Regions from separate parts of the Bradyrhizobium sp. CCBAU 65884 genome, predicted to be linked through region 2. Evidence: riboswitches for the same ligand, from Rfam matches in the RefSeq annotation. Region 2 holds a riboswitch; each other region holds the start of a gene.
The links. A riboswitch is a leader RNA that binds a small molecule or an ion and turns the genes downstream of it on or off. The one in region 2 is predicted to bind cobalamin.

Region 1 (4,175 bases), on a different contig from region 2:
TCCTGAGCGGCTGGCGCGTCGTCTCCGTCAATCAGCGGATCAGCTAGGACGATCCGGCACATTGGCCTGCGCAAACGTCGCCATGCCATTGTGGAGGCTGCAGGCGAGGCGCACCAGCGGCAGCGCGATGGCGGCGCCCGATCCCTCGCCGAGCCGGAGATCGAGGCTGATCAACGGCTGCACGTTCAGCGCGCGCAGCACCAGCCGATGCCCTTGCTCCGCCGATTGATGCGACGGCAGCAGGAACGGCTGGCACGACGGATTGAGACGTGCCGCCGCCAGCGCCGCCACCGATACGATGAAGCCATCGATCAATACAGGGATGCGGCGCTGCGCGGCCGCGATGATCGCACCTGAGATCGCCGCGATCTCCAGGCCGCCAACGGCGCATAGGATTTTTTCCGGCGAAGCGCCGCCAACGCCGTGACGCGCGATCGCAGCATCAATCACACGGGCCTTGTGCGCGCGCCCCGCCGCATCGATCCCGGTGCCGCTCCCCGCAATCTCTTCGGCGCTGATGCCGAGCAGGCCCGCCGCGATTGCCGCCGAGGTCGTGGTGTTGCCGATCCCCATCTCGCCGAAGATCAGGAGATCAGGATGATGGGCCGCCGCGCGCGCAACCGCGTGCTGGCCGGCCTCGAAGGCAAACCCCAGCTCGGCGGGTGCGAGAGCGGCTTCGACGCTGAAATCGCGCGTGCCGTGGCGCGGCTTGTCGGTGACGATTCCTGCCATCTCGTCCTGCGCCAGCGTGCCGGCGTCGACCACCTCCAGGCTCGAGCCAAGCTCGCGCGCCAGCACCGAGATCGCGGCGCCGCCGGCGGCGAAATTCGCCATCATCGCGATAGTCACGGCTTGCGGATAGGCCGATACGCCCTGCGCGACGATGCCGTGGTCGCCGGCGAAGATGATGATCGGCACCCGTGCCGCACGCGGCTGTTCGGTCGCCTGCAGGCCCGCAAGCTCGATTGCGAGCTGCTCGAGCCGGCCGAGCGCGCCGGTCGGTTTTGTCAGTTGCGCCTGCCGAGCGATCGCCGCCTCGCGATGGGCCGCGGAGACATCGGGGCAGTTCTGGGTGACCCATTCGGGGAGCATGCTGCCTCGCTTAACGTGCGCGCTTGAGAATGTAGCTGTCCATGATCCAGCCGTGCCGCTCGCGCGCTTCCTGCCGCGCCGCGACGATGCGCGGGCCAACCTCCGCGAGCACGCCGGACATGACGATCTGGTCGGGCATGCCGAGATAGGCGCCCCACCAGATCTGCAAGCCCGGATCGAGCGATTGAAACGCCGTGCCGCCGTCGAGCATCACCACCACGGTATCGACACCCTGCGGCCAGCTGCCTTCGCGCAAGCGCCGCCCCGTCGTGACCAGAAAGGGCTCGCCGATATCGTTGAGCGGCAGCGCATGGGCCGCGCAAAGCGCCTGGATCGAGGTAATGCCGGGCACGACCTCGATCGTCGGCAACGGATTGAGCCGTCGTGCAATGCGCAGCGAGGAGTCATAGAGCGAGGGATCGCCCCAGATCAGCAGCGCAACCTTGCCTTCGCCTTCGAGATGGTTTGCGATCGCTTTCGACCAGGTCGCGGCAACCGCATCGTGCCAATCATCCACGCCCTTGCGATAGTCAGCTTCACCAGCGTCGCGCACGGGAAGATCGAATTCGGCAATGATTGTCTTGTCGCTGGTGAGCACGTCCGCACAGATCATCCGCCTGAGATCGGCGAGATCGGACTTCGCCGTCCCCTTGCGCGGGATCAGGACGAGATCGGCGGCATTGATCGCATGAACAGCCGCGCGCGTGAGCTGGTCGGGATCGCCGCAACCGATGCCTATCAGGGAGAGCGTGAGCATCGCGAACGCGACGGGCGGCCCTGCTGGCCGCCCGTTCGCTTGTCTCTCAGGCCGCGTTGTGCAGGCGCGGGGTGACGAGGCCGGGCGCGGTGACGCCGCGCAGCGACTTCGCCAGTGCCAGCACCGCGAGATCGGCGAGCGGCTCGATCACGATGACGAGCGCATAGGACGCCGCGAACGTCGCGATGTTGGCGAGGTTGCTCATCGCAAAGCCCGAGCCATAGAGCGCCCAGAACGCCACCCAGGCGATCACGCCGGCCTGGTAGGTCGTCGAGAGCGCCAACGCCTGCCGATACTTCAAATCGACATAGGCGGTGTTGCGCGAGATGATCCGTGTGGCGATCGCCTGGATCGCGAACAGCGGCACCAGCAGCGTGGTGACGTTCATGCCGTATTGCGGGATGTCGGCCGGCTCGAAGAACACGCCCTGGAGCAGCAGACCGAAGGCAAGGCCGAACGCCGCCGGCGCCGCGCCGAACAGCAGGAACAGTGTCGAGCCGAGAATGAAGTGCACCTCGGAGACGCCGACCGGGAAGTGCGGCAGGATCTCGAAGAAAGTGAAGACGAGGACTGTGGTGGCCAGCGTCCGCGCCGCGAACGACGTGATGCCCTGCTCACGCACGGTCTCGACCGCGAGCTTCAGCGCAACGCCGCCTGCGGAGATGCCGGTTGCGTAACTCAACACGAGCTTGGCGCCCGTCACGACCCCGGGTTCGATATGCATGGCTCAGTTCCTTCCTGCCGTCACACCCGACGGCCTTGGCCTCAAAACGTGCAGGGCCGGTCTCCTGGCTCGCGGTTCCCCGGGATTTCCGGCCTTCCCGGACCTTGCGGCCCAGTGGCTGATCGGAGTCCCTCACCGCTTACAGTCGCGGGGGCGGCTGGGGTTTTGGGCGCCGCAACTGGGTCCGCCCACCCCCATTCCCGATTATGCTCCGGCGCTTTGCGCCGCGTCGAGCACCATGCCTCTCTTGTGTGCCCCTTTCGCTGAGCCTGCGTCAAGGGGCGAACGGCGGCCAAGGCCGTCATGTGGGATAATCCCCCGCCAGCGCCCCAAACAGGATCACGGCGGCCGTCGAGGCGGCCCCGCCGCGCGCAAGCTGCTCGGCAAGCTCGGCGATGGTGGTGCGGACCAGCCGTTCGTCGGGGCGTCCGAGGGATTCGGCGAACAGCGCGGGGGAATCCGCAGCGAGCCCGTGCGCGATCAACTTTGCGGCAAGCGCCGGAAAGGTGCGCCGGCCCATATAGACCACGGTCGTCGCTTCAGGGTCGGCCAGCGCCGCCCAGTTCAGGTTGGGCGGCAACTCGCCGGTGACATCGGCACCGGTGACGAATTGCACCCGGCGCGATGTATGGCGCCGGGTCAGGGGGATGCCGGCTTGCGCCGCGGCAACGCAGGCCGAGGTGACGCCGGGAACGATCTCGTAGCCGATGCCGGCCTCACGCAGCGTCTCTAGCTCCTCCTCGAGCCGGCCGAAAATGCCGGCGTCGCCCGACTTGAGCCGCACCACGCGCGCGCCTGTTGCGGCATAGTCGACCAACAGGCGGTTGACGTGGTGCTGCTTGGTCGAGGGACGCCCTGCCCGTTTCCCCACCGCGACGAGATTGGCGCCTGGCCGGGCGAGATCGAGGATCGCGCCGGAGGCAAGATCGTCATAGAGCACGACGTCGGCTGCGCGCAGCCGCGCGGCGCCCTTGAGCGTGAGAAGCTCGGGGTCGCCGGGCCCGGCGGAGATGAAGGAGACGAATCCGCTCACCGGTCCTCCGCGATCAGATGAAAGAAGGTGCCGGTGGCGTGGCCGCGCTGCGAGCCGGTTTCGGCGATGACCGCGCCGGTCGCGTCATGCACGACGGCCAGCGGTGTATCAGGCTGGGCAAGAATGGTCGAATAGTGGAATTCGTGGCCGCGCAGGCGTGCGCCGGAGCGATGTCCCGGCATCGGCGCGGCGAGTGCGGCCAGACGATAACCGAGATGCATGCGGCGCTTGGCAAAGCTCGTCTCGAGGCCAAGCAGTCCCGTCATCTCGTGGCGGACACCGTCCGCGTCAGTCAGAGCGGTTCCCAGCACCATATAGCCACCGCATTCGCCGTGCACCGGCCGCGTTTCGGCAAAGGCGCGCAGGCCGCTGCGAAAACGCGCATTGGCCGCGATCTTGCCGGCATGCAGCTCGGGATAACCGCCGGGCAGCCAGCACACATCGGCGCTCGCGTCAGGCGCTTCATCGGAGAGCGGCGAGAATGTCGAGATCTCCGCGCCCGCCGCGCGCCAGGCCTCCAGCATATGCGGATAGACGAAGGAGAACGCCGTATCGCGGGCGAGCGCGAT
Region 2 (4,175 bases):
GTGACCTGCGGATCGGCATCGCCACCGGCGAGGTCCTGACCGGCAGCATCGGCTCCGAGCTGATGATGAGCTTCACCGTGATGGGCGACGCCGTGAACCTGGCCTCGCGGCTGGAGGCCGTCAACAAGGTCTACGGAACCCGCATCCTGATCTCGCAGGCAACTGCTGACGCGATCGGAGCACGGCTCGAATTGCGCGAGATCGATCGTCTGGCGGTCGCGGGCCAGAGCGCGCCGCAGCCGATCTTCGAGGTGATGGCGCGGGCGGGCGCACTCACCGGCGCGCAGGACAGCCTGCGCACGCATTATGCCGAAGCGCTCGCCGCCTATCGGGCCCGTCGCTTCGACGAGGCGCGCGCCGCCTTCAACGCCGCGCTCGAAGCCGTCCCCGGCGACGGCCCCTCGCGCACGATGCTCGGCCGCATCGCGCAGTTCGAGGCCAAGCCGCCGGAAGAGGGGTGGGACGGCGCCTGGCGGCTGGAGCAGAAATAGCCGTTTTGTTGCGCCAGCTCGCCCTGTCCGGAAAAAACGTTTCTACTCGATAACGATGTTCGCCGTGACCTATTTCCCGGGCTTAGGTTGGATGTCCTTGAGGCGTTTGACGGGGACACGCCGATGACGGAACTTCAGGACAGGCTGGAACGGTTCGAGACGCTCACCGCCGAATGCGAGCTGATCGCCAAGCTCGCCACCGACAGCACCAAGCGCGAGTTCTATCTGAAACTCTCGGAGCAATACCGTCAGCTGGCGGTGGACATGCGGCAGGCGATCGCGACCAAGGCTGCTGCCTGACGCCGGCTGCAATCCGTTCTTAAGGTTTGGCGCGCATCCTTGACGCTCGCGAGCGATCGCTCGTGGTGGAAAGGCCGGGGTTCGCTGCAATGCAGCGCACCTCGCGAGTGTCATTTGCCATGCTTGACAGGGCAATCACATGCGCCTCGTTGCCGTGATCATATTCGCGCTCATGACGGCGGCCTGCGACCAGGAGCAGGACATCACCGGCTCGACGCCGACCTGCCCGATGCGGAACTACAGCTACAATCCCCGCGACATGAACCAGTGCGTCAATGCCTGCAAATCGTGCGATCGCGGCACCACGGTCACCTGCACGACCTCCTGCACCCTCAAGGGCGCGCGCTGAGCGCACCGCCTTCTGCCTTGTAGGGATGCAACCTGTGGAATGGGCGGTGCCTGGGCACCGGAACGATTCACATGGGTCAATCATTGAAGCAAGTGGGCAGGACGCGGAGTCCGATGGAAATGGGTATGCTCGATCCCGGCCGGTTTCTGGTGTCGTGCTCGCATTGCGATGCCTGGCCGATGGCAGCCAACGTGAAGCGGTCGAGCTGGACGGCGTCTCCACACGAGGTGCGCTTTGTCTGCACGCGCTGCCGGCGCGAGGAGACCGCGATCGTCTCGGCCTCCGGCGAATTGACCCCGATCAAGCGCGTCGATGTTCCGCCGCGCGACGTCGCTGCCGCCTGGGCCCAGGCGCAACGGGTGCGAGGGCGGACCTGAGCGGCCGGCACCTAACGGTCGATTGACTCCCGGGGCGAACGGCTCGTAAATGATCGGCGACGGTTCTCCTCATGGAGATCAAAAGGGAATGTGGTGCGGGATTGTCCCAACGCAGGGATTTGTCTCAACGCCACGGCTGCCCCCGCAACTGTAAGCGGTGAATCTTTCGTCTCATGCCACTGGGAATCTCGGTCCTGGGAAGGCGACGCAAGGTCACGACCCGCGAGCCAGGAGACCTGCCGTCAGCCGTGGTCACACGCGAAGATGTCGGTCGGGGAGTACAGACATTGGCTTCACCGGAGCAATCCATCGCTCTGCCGTGAAACCTCGTTCGCTGTGACGTGCCACTGACGTCATACCGAGGTTACCATTGTGTCCCGTCTTGTCCCTGCTGCCAGGCGCCTCAGCGTCGGCCTGCTCGCATCCGTTTCCTTCCCTTCGCTCGATCTGTCCTCCGCCTTCGCCCAACAGGCGCTTGCCGAGCAATTGCCGCCGATCGAGGTGACCAGGCCCGACGATCAAAACCGCACGCGCGCCAGGGCGATCGGTGACGGCGAGGCGGCTCGGCAGGGGGTGAGGACGAATGTCGCGCCGGCAGGCAATGGCGCCGGCTCATCCGGCTCCGGCGGTGAGGCTGCCGCCGGCAACGGCGGCATCGTCGGGGCCGCCACGACCGTCATCACGGCCGCGGATATCGCGCATTCGCCATCGCAGACGCTTGCCGAGATCATCGCGACGCAGACGCCGGGGGCCCAGATCACGACGTTCTATGGCGGCCAGATCGGCGCCAAGACCAGCGTGGACCTGCGCGGCTTCGGCGCCTTTGCCACCGCCAACACGCTGGTGCTGGTCAACGGCCGGCGGTTGAACGACGTCGACATGGCACAGCTGGACCTCTCCACCATCCCGCTCAATTCCATCGAGCGCATCGAGGTGACGCGCGGCAATTCCGGCGCGGTGCTCTATGGCGACAACGCGGTCGGCGGTGTGATCAACATCGTCACCAAAAACGGCGTCGGCGGACCGCCCGTGACCGCGCGCATCGAGGCCGGCTTCGGCTCGTTCAACACCAGGCTCGGCAACGTGTCGACCTCGCTCAATTCCGGTCGGTGGTCGACCTCGTTCTACGGCAATACGGTCAGGACCGATGGCTATCGCGACAACAACCGCTATTCCCAGCAGAATGGCGTCGGCAATCTCAATTACACCACGCCAGGCCTGACTGCCTTTCTCACGGTTACCGGTGACAATCAGGAGCTGCGACTGCCGGGCGGCCGCACCGTCGATCCCTCGATCGGCCTCAATGAGGTCGCGACCAACCGAAGGGGGACCAACACGCCGTTCAACTATGCCAACCAGCAGGGTATTGGCGCGACCGCCGGGTTCACCAAGACCCTGGTCAACGGCGTCGATCTCATCGTCGATGGCGGCGTGCGCGACAAGAAGCAGCAGAGTGCGTTCTTCTCCACCCCGACGCCGGTTCCGGCCTTCTTCTCGTCGACCTATGTCGGTTCCCATCTGACGACATGGTCGATCACGCCACGGCTCAGCGTGAAGAGCCTGCTGCTCGGCATGCCGTCGCAGCTTCTGACCGGCATCGACTATTACGATGCGAGCTTTGAGCAGAACCGCGGCGCCGGGCAGGGGCTCGCCCCCTGGCACAATTACGACCTCAGGCAGCAGACCGTTGCGGGTTATTTCCAGCACACATTGGGAATCGCCCCCACGACAGACATCTCCTACGGCGCGCGGGTGCAGAACGTCAGTCTTGCGGCACGCGACAATTTCGACCCGGCAGCTCCGTTCAACGCCGACATCGGCGCGTTGCCGCTGACGAGCAACGAGACCCAATATGCGCTGCATCTCGGCGCCGAGCATCGTCTGAACGACCAGGTCTCGCTGTTCGGCCGCGTAGCTCGCGCGTTCCGCACGCCTGATGTCGACGAGCGCCTGTCCTCGGGGCCTTCGTTCGATCCCTTGACCTTCGCTGCGATCCCGCAAACGTTCCAGCTCAAGACCCAGACCTCGCAGGACATCGAGGGCGGTGTTCGCATCAAGGGCGGCGGGTTGCAGCTGCAGAGCAGTCTCTATCTGATGGATCTCACCAACGAGGTCCATTTCAATCCGGTCCTGTTCTACAACACAAATCTTGATCCGACCCGCCGCTACGGCTCTGAGACCAATCTGTCCTATCGCGTCAACGACGCCCTGCTGCTGCGCTCCGGCGTGGCCTATACAAGTGCGGTCTTCCGCGAAGGCATCTGGGCCGGCAACGACGTGCCGCTGGTCTCGCGCTACACGGCGAGTGCGGGTGTCACCTGGAACATCTGGCAGAATTACGTGGTGCTCGATGCCACCGCGCGCTTCTGGAGCGAGCGTCGCATGGACAACGACCAGGCGGGCACCCAGAAGCTGATTCCCGCCAACGGCACGATCGATCTCAAGCTCAGCGGCCAGGTTGAGCGCTACTTCTGGTCCCTCAGCGTCAACAATGTGCTGAACGCGCTCTACTACGACTACGCCATCGCGAGCACCTTCACGGACGGCCGCTTCAGTGCCTATCCGCTGCCCGGCCGCACCTATCTGCTCAAGGCCGGCGCAACGTTCTGATTTTCGCCAGGGCCGTCACACGCCCTCAAACGGACTAGAATTCGAAGA
Region 3 (4,175 bases), on a different contig from region 2:
CCGGAGGATTTTGCGCAAGATGCGCGCGCAGCCAATCCGCAACGCCCGCAGCCTTCAGCGACGTGACGAACGCGCCACAAGTGTCAAATCCCTTCTGACGCAACGTCGCGATCAGGGCATCGACCGGGCCGGTGTCGGCAGCGGTGAGATAGGAGCGATAGAACGTCACCAGCGCGCGCGGCCTGCCCTCGCCGCCCACCGGCGCAGCAATGACACCACGCGCGGGATCGTAGAACCCCATCTCGGGCACGGTCGTCTCGCCGATAACTGGCCCGGCATAGAGGCCCGAGGCCAGCGCGAGCTGTGCAATCGCGGCCTGCGCCGCGACCGGGCCGCCGGTGTCGCAGAGCACCTTGAGCCGGCGCAGCGTCGAGACCGGCAAGGTCGAGTATGCATCGAGCCGCGTGTCGTCACGGCCATCGGCCGGCAGCACGGCCAGCACAATGCCACGGTCCTTCGCGAGCTGTTGCAGGGCCGCAAGCCCATATGGCCAGTAGGACTCCCCGCCGATCAGCCGCACCAGAATGCCGCGCGCCTTCGACAGCGTGCGCTCGATATAGGTGTCGACCGACAGCGGATGACGCAGCTCAGCAAGGTTCGCGAGCCGCAGCGTCGGCAGGTTCTCGCGACCACGCCGCCAGCCGGCTGCGAACGCCGCGAGATCCGAATCCGAATACGAGAGCACCACGAGATCGGCCGGGTCCTGGCCGATATCCCTTGGCGTCGCAGTCTCCTCCAGACCGCGGCTCTCGCGGAAGACGACGTGCATCAGATACCTAGTCCTGCCTTGATGGCGGCCTCGTCGATATCGCCGTGCTCGCCGATCACGACGAGCTTCGACCGCCTGTGACCGGCGCCCCACGGCTTGTCGAACTGGTGGCGCACGCGCTCGCCGACGGCCTGCAGCAGCAGCCGCATCGGCTTGCCCGCGACCGCGATGTAACCCTTGGCCCGCAGCACGTTCTGCTCGCGTGCCAGCTTCTGGACGGATGCGACCAGCGCATCGACGTCGGCGACTTCAGGAAGGTCGACCACGACGGAGGCGAAGTCATCGTGCTCGTGCTCCTCCTCGCCGTCATGATGCGAGGGGCGCGCAGCGAGATCGTTCTCGGCGGCGGCGCCGAGACCGAGGATGACGCGCGCATCGATCGCGCCGTCGGTCACGGGGAGCATCGGCACGCGGCGCGGCATCTCGGCAATAATCGCCGCCTTGGCCGCTTCAAGCCCCGCCGCGCCCGCAAGATCGGCCTTGGTCAGCAGCACGATATCGGCGCAGGCGATCTGATCCTCGAACACCTCCGACAGCGGCGTCTCGTGATCGAGATTTTGGTCTGCCGCCCGCTGCGCTTCGACGGCATCAGGATCCGGTGCAAAGCGGCCGGCGGCGACAGCCTCGGCATCCGCGAGCGCGATCACGCCGTCGACGGTGATGCGCGAGCGGATCTCCGGCCAGTCGAATGCCTTCAGCAGGGGCTTGGGCAGCGCCAGGCCCGAGGTCTCGATCAGGATGTGATCGGGGCGCACGGGCCGCGCCAGCAGTTTCTCCATGGTCGGAATGAAATCGTCCGCGACCGTGCAGCAGATGCAGCCATTGGCGAGCTCGACGATATTCTCCTCCGGGCAATTGGCGTCGGCGCAGGATTTCAATATCTCGCCGTCGACGCCCTCGCTGCCGAATTCGTTGACGAGCACCGCGAGCTTCTTGCCGCCGGCATTGCTGAGCAGATGCTGGATCAGCGTCGTCTTGCCGGAGCCGAGAAAACCGGTGACCACCGTCACAGGGACTTTTGCGAGCGAGTTCATTCGGCGGCCTCCGGCACGACGGCAATGGGGGGAATGCGGGCAAGCGATTGCTTGCGGAATATTTCCGGCCGGCTGCGCCAGGGCACGAGACCATCCGGCGCCGCCGCATAGGCCGCCGCCCCCGCGATCACATCCTGCGCATTCGCATCCGACAGGCGGCCATAGACATACGACCAGCGGCCGGGCGCGCTGAGCGCGACCGAGCAGCCCTGATTGCAGGCCGACAGGCATTCGACGGGAACCACATTGACGCCCTCGGGCACGCCGGCGTCGAGGATCGCCCCATGCAGGCGCTTGCCGGGCGTCGCCTCGCCCTCGCCAGGCGTCTCGCCGGCACGGCAGGTGATGCAGACGTGAAGTGTGACGGTCATCGCCTCTTCCAGATAACAGCGGGAGGCGATGAGGCACACGGACCATTCTTCAGAAGGCCCGTTTCCCCGTCGCGGAACACCCCGTCCGCCGGTCCAAAACTCGTCCGCGCTGGCAGGTCTCCCGGCTTGCGGAGCAGGGTTTTCCCCTTCGATCCCCGCCTTCCCGATTCCCGCGGGAATCAGTGGCTTCGGGCATCTCTCCGGTCACGGTCGCGGGGGCGGCTGCATTTTGGACCCAAATCTTGCCGATTCGGACCCTATCGCATTCCCTCTTCGCCTGTCATAGGACAGGAACCAACGCCGGGCCACCATTTGCCGGTGGCCGCCACTTGTCAAGCCGAAGGACCGGGACCGATGACGCCTGAACCGGATACAAAAACGGCCGAGGAAACCGACGCCCGCCACGCCACGAAAATGGCGAAGAAGAAGGCCGCCCGCGACAAGATCATGGCGACCAAGAGCGGCGAAAAGGGCCTCATCATCGTCCACACCGGCGCCGGCAAGGGCAAGTCCTCCTCGGCCTTCGGCATGATCGTCCGCTGCGTCGCCCATGGCTTCCCCTGTGCGGTCGTGCAGTTCATCAAGGGCGCCTGGGATACCGGCGAGCGACGCCTGCTCACCGGCCATTTCGGCGACCTCTGCCAGTTCCACGCCATGGGCGAAGGTTTTACCTGGGAGACGCAGGACCGCGCCCGCGACATCGCCGCCGCGCGCGCCGGCTGGGAGAAGGCCAAGGAGCTGATCCTCGATGAGAGCTTGCGCATGGTCGTGCTCGACGAGATCAACATCGCGCTGCGCTACGACTATCTCGACATCGCCGAGGTCGTCGAGTTTCTGACCACCTCGAAGCCGCCGATGACGCATGTCGTCCTCACCGGGCGCAACGCCAAGGACGAGCTGATCGAGATCGCCGATCTCGTCACCGAGATGACGCTGGTCAAGCATCCCTTCCGCTCCGGCATCAAGGCGCAGGCCGGCGTCGAGTTCTGAGTTCGATGGCGCGCGCATTGATGATCCAGGGGGCCGGCTCGGACGTGGGCAAGTCGCTCATCGTCGCAGGCCTTGCGCGTGCCTTCACGCGGCGCGGCCTGCGCGTGCTGCCGTTCAAGCCGCAGAACATGTCGAACAACGCCGCCGTCACCATCGATGGCGGCGAGATCGGCCGCGCCCAGGCGCTGCAGGCGCTGGCAGCAGGCGTCGAACCGCACACCGACATGAACCCCGTGCTGCTCAAGCCCGAGACCGATGTCGGCGCGCAGGTGATCGTCCACGGAAAGCGCATCGCGACTGCGCGCGCGCGTGACTACGCCGCGATGAAGCCCTCGCTGATGGGCGCGGTGCTGGAGAGCTTTGAGCGGCTGAAGGCACGCGCCGATCTAGTGCTGGTGGAAGGCGCCGGCAGTCCGGCCGAGGTGAATTTGCGTAAGGCCGACATCGCCAATATGGGTTTTGCGCGCAAGGCCGACGTGCCGGTCGTGCTGATCGGCGACATCGACCGCGGCGGCGTCATCGCCCAGCTCGTCGGCATCAAGACGGTGATCGACCCCGACGATGCCGCGATAATCCGGGGTTTTGTCATCAACAAGTTCCGCGGCGATCCCACCCTGTTCGACGACGGCTACAGGCTGATCGAACAAAGAACGGCATGGCGCGGCTTCGGCGTGCTGCCCTGGTTCGCCCGCGCTGGCGAGCTGCCGGCCGAGGATGCGCTGGGCCTCAGTGACGCGCGCAAGCCGGGCCAGTGCAAGATCGCCTGCCTGGCGCTGTCGCGGATCGCCAATTTCGACGATCTCGATCCACTCAAGCTCGAGCCGGGCGTCGATCTCGTGATGGTACGCCCCGGCGAAGCCATCCCCGGCGATGTTCGTCTCGTCATCATTCCCGGCTCGAAGTCGACCCGCGGCGATCTCGCCTTCCTGCGCGCGCAAGGCTGGGACATCGATCTGCTCGCGCATCACCGCAGGGGTGGCCATGTGCTCGGCCTCTGCGGCGGCTATCAGA

Region 1: linked by a shared signal. The riboswitch ahead of XI03_RS39980 (energy-coupling factor ABC transporter permease) and the one ahead of XI03_RS16580 (TonB-dependent receptor) in region 2 are both predicted to bind cobalamin.
Region 3: linked by a shared signal. The riboswitch ahead of XI03_RS40045 (DUF1636 domain-containing protein) and the one ahead of XI03_RS16580 (TonB-dependent receptor) in region 2 are both predicted to bind cobalamin.

What each region holds. Positions count from the first base shown of each region.
Region 1 covers NZ_LBJU01000134.1:436,389-440,563, forward strand. Annotated here, with positions in the region: gene XI03_RS39965 (histidine phosphatase family protein) at 1-47, shown strand, start outside; gene cobT (nicotinate-nucleotide--dimethylbenzimidazole phosphoribosyltransferase) at 40-1,092, opposite strand; gene cobF (precorrin-6A synthase (deacetylating)) at 1,103-1,849, opposite strand; gene XI03_RS39980 (energy-coupling factor ABC transporter permease) at 1,896-2,573, opposite strand; cobalamin riboswitch at 2,611-2,829, opposite strand; gene cobA (uroporphyrinogen-III C-methyltransferase) at 2,875-3,606, opposite strand; gene XI03_RS39990 (cobyrinate a,c-diamide synthase) at 3,603-4,175, opposite strand, start outside.
Region 2 covers NZ_LBJU01000114.1:40,545-44,719, reverse strand. Annotated here, with positions in the region: gene XI03_RS16600 (adenylate/guanylate cyclase domain-containing protein) at 1-491, shown strand, start outside; gene XI03_RS16595 (hypothetical protein) at 615-791, shown strand; gene XI03_RS16590 (hypothetical protein) at 931-1,140, shown strand; gene XI03_RS16585 (hypothetical protein) at 1,254-1,517, shown strand; cobalamin riboswitch at 1,561-1,775, shown strand; gene XI03_RS16580 (TonB-dependent receptor) at 1,890-4,127, shown strand.
Region 3 covers NZ_LBJU01000134.1:450,093-454,267, forward strand. Annotated here, with positions in the region: gene cobN (cobaltochelatase subunit CobN) at 1-769, opposite strand, end outside; gene cobW (cobalamin biosynthesis protein CobW) at 769-1,803, opposite strand; gene XI03_RS40045 (DUF1636 domain-containing protein) at 1,800-2,174, opposite strand; cobalamin riboswitch at 2,269-2,488, opposite strand; gene cobO (cob(I)yrinic acid a,c-diamide adenosyltransferase) at 2,529-3,164, shown strand; gene XI03_RS40055 (cobyric acid synthase) at 3,170-4,175, shown strand, end outside.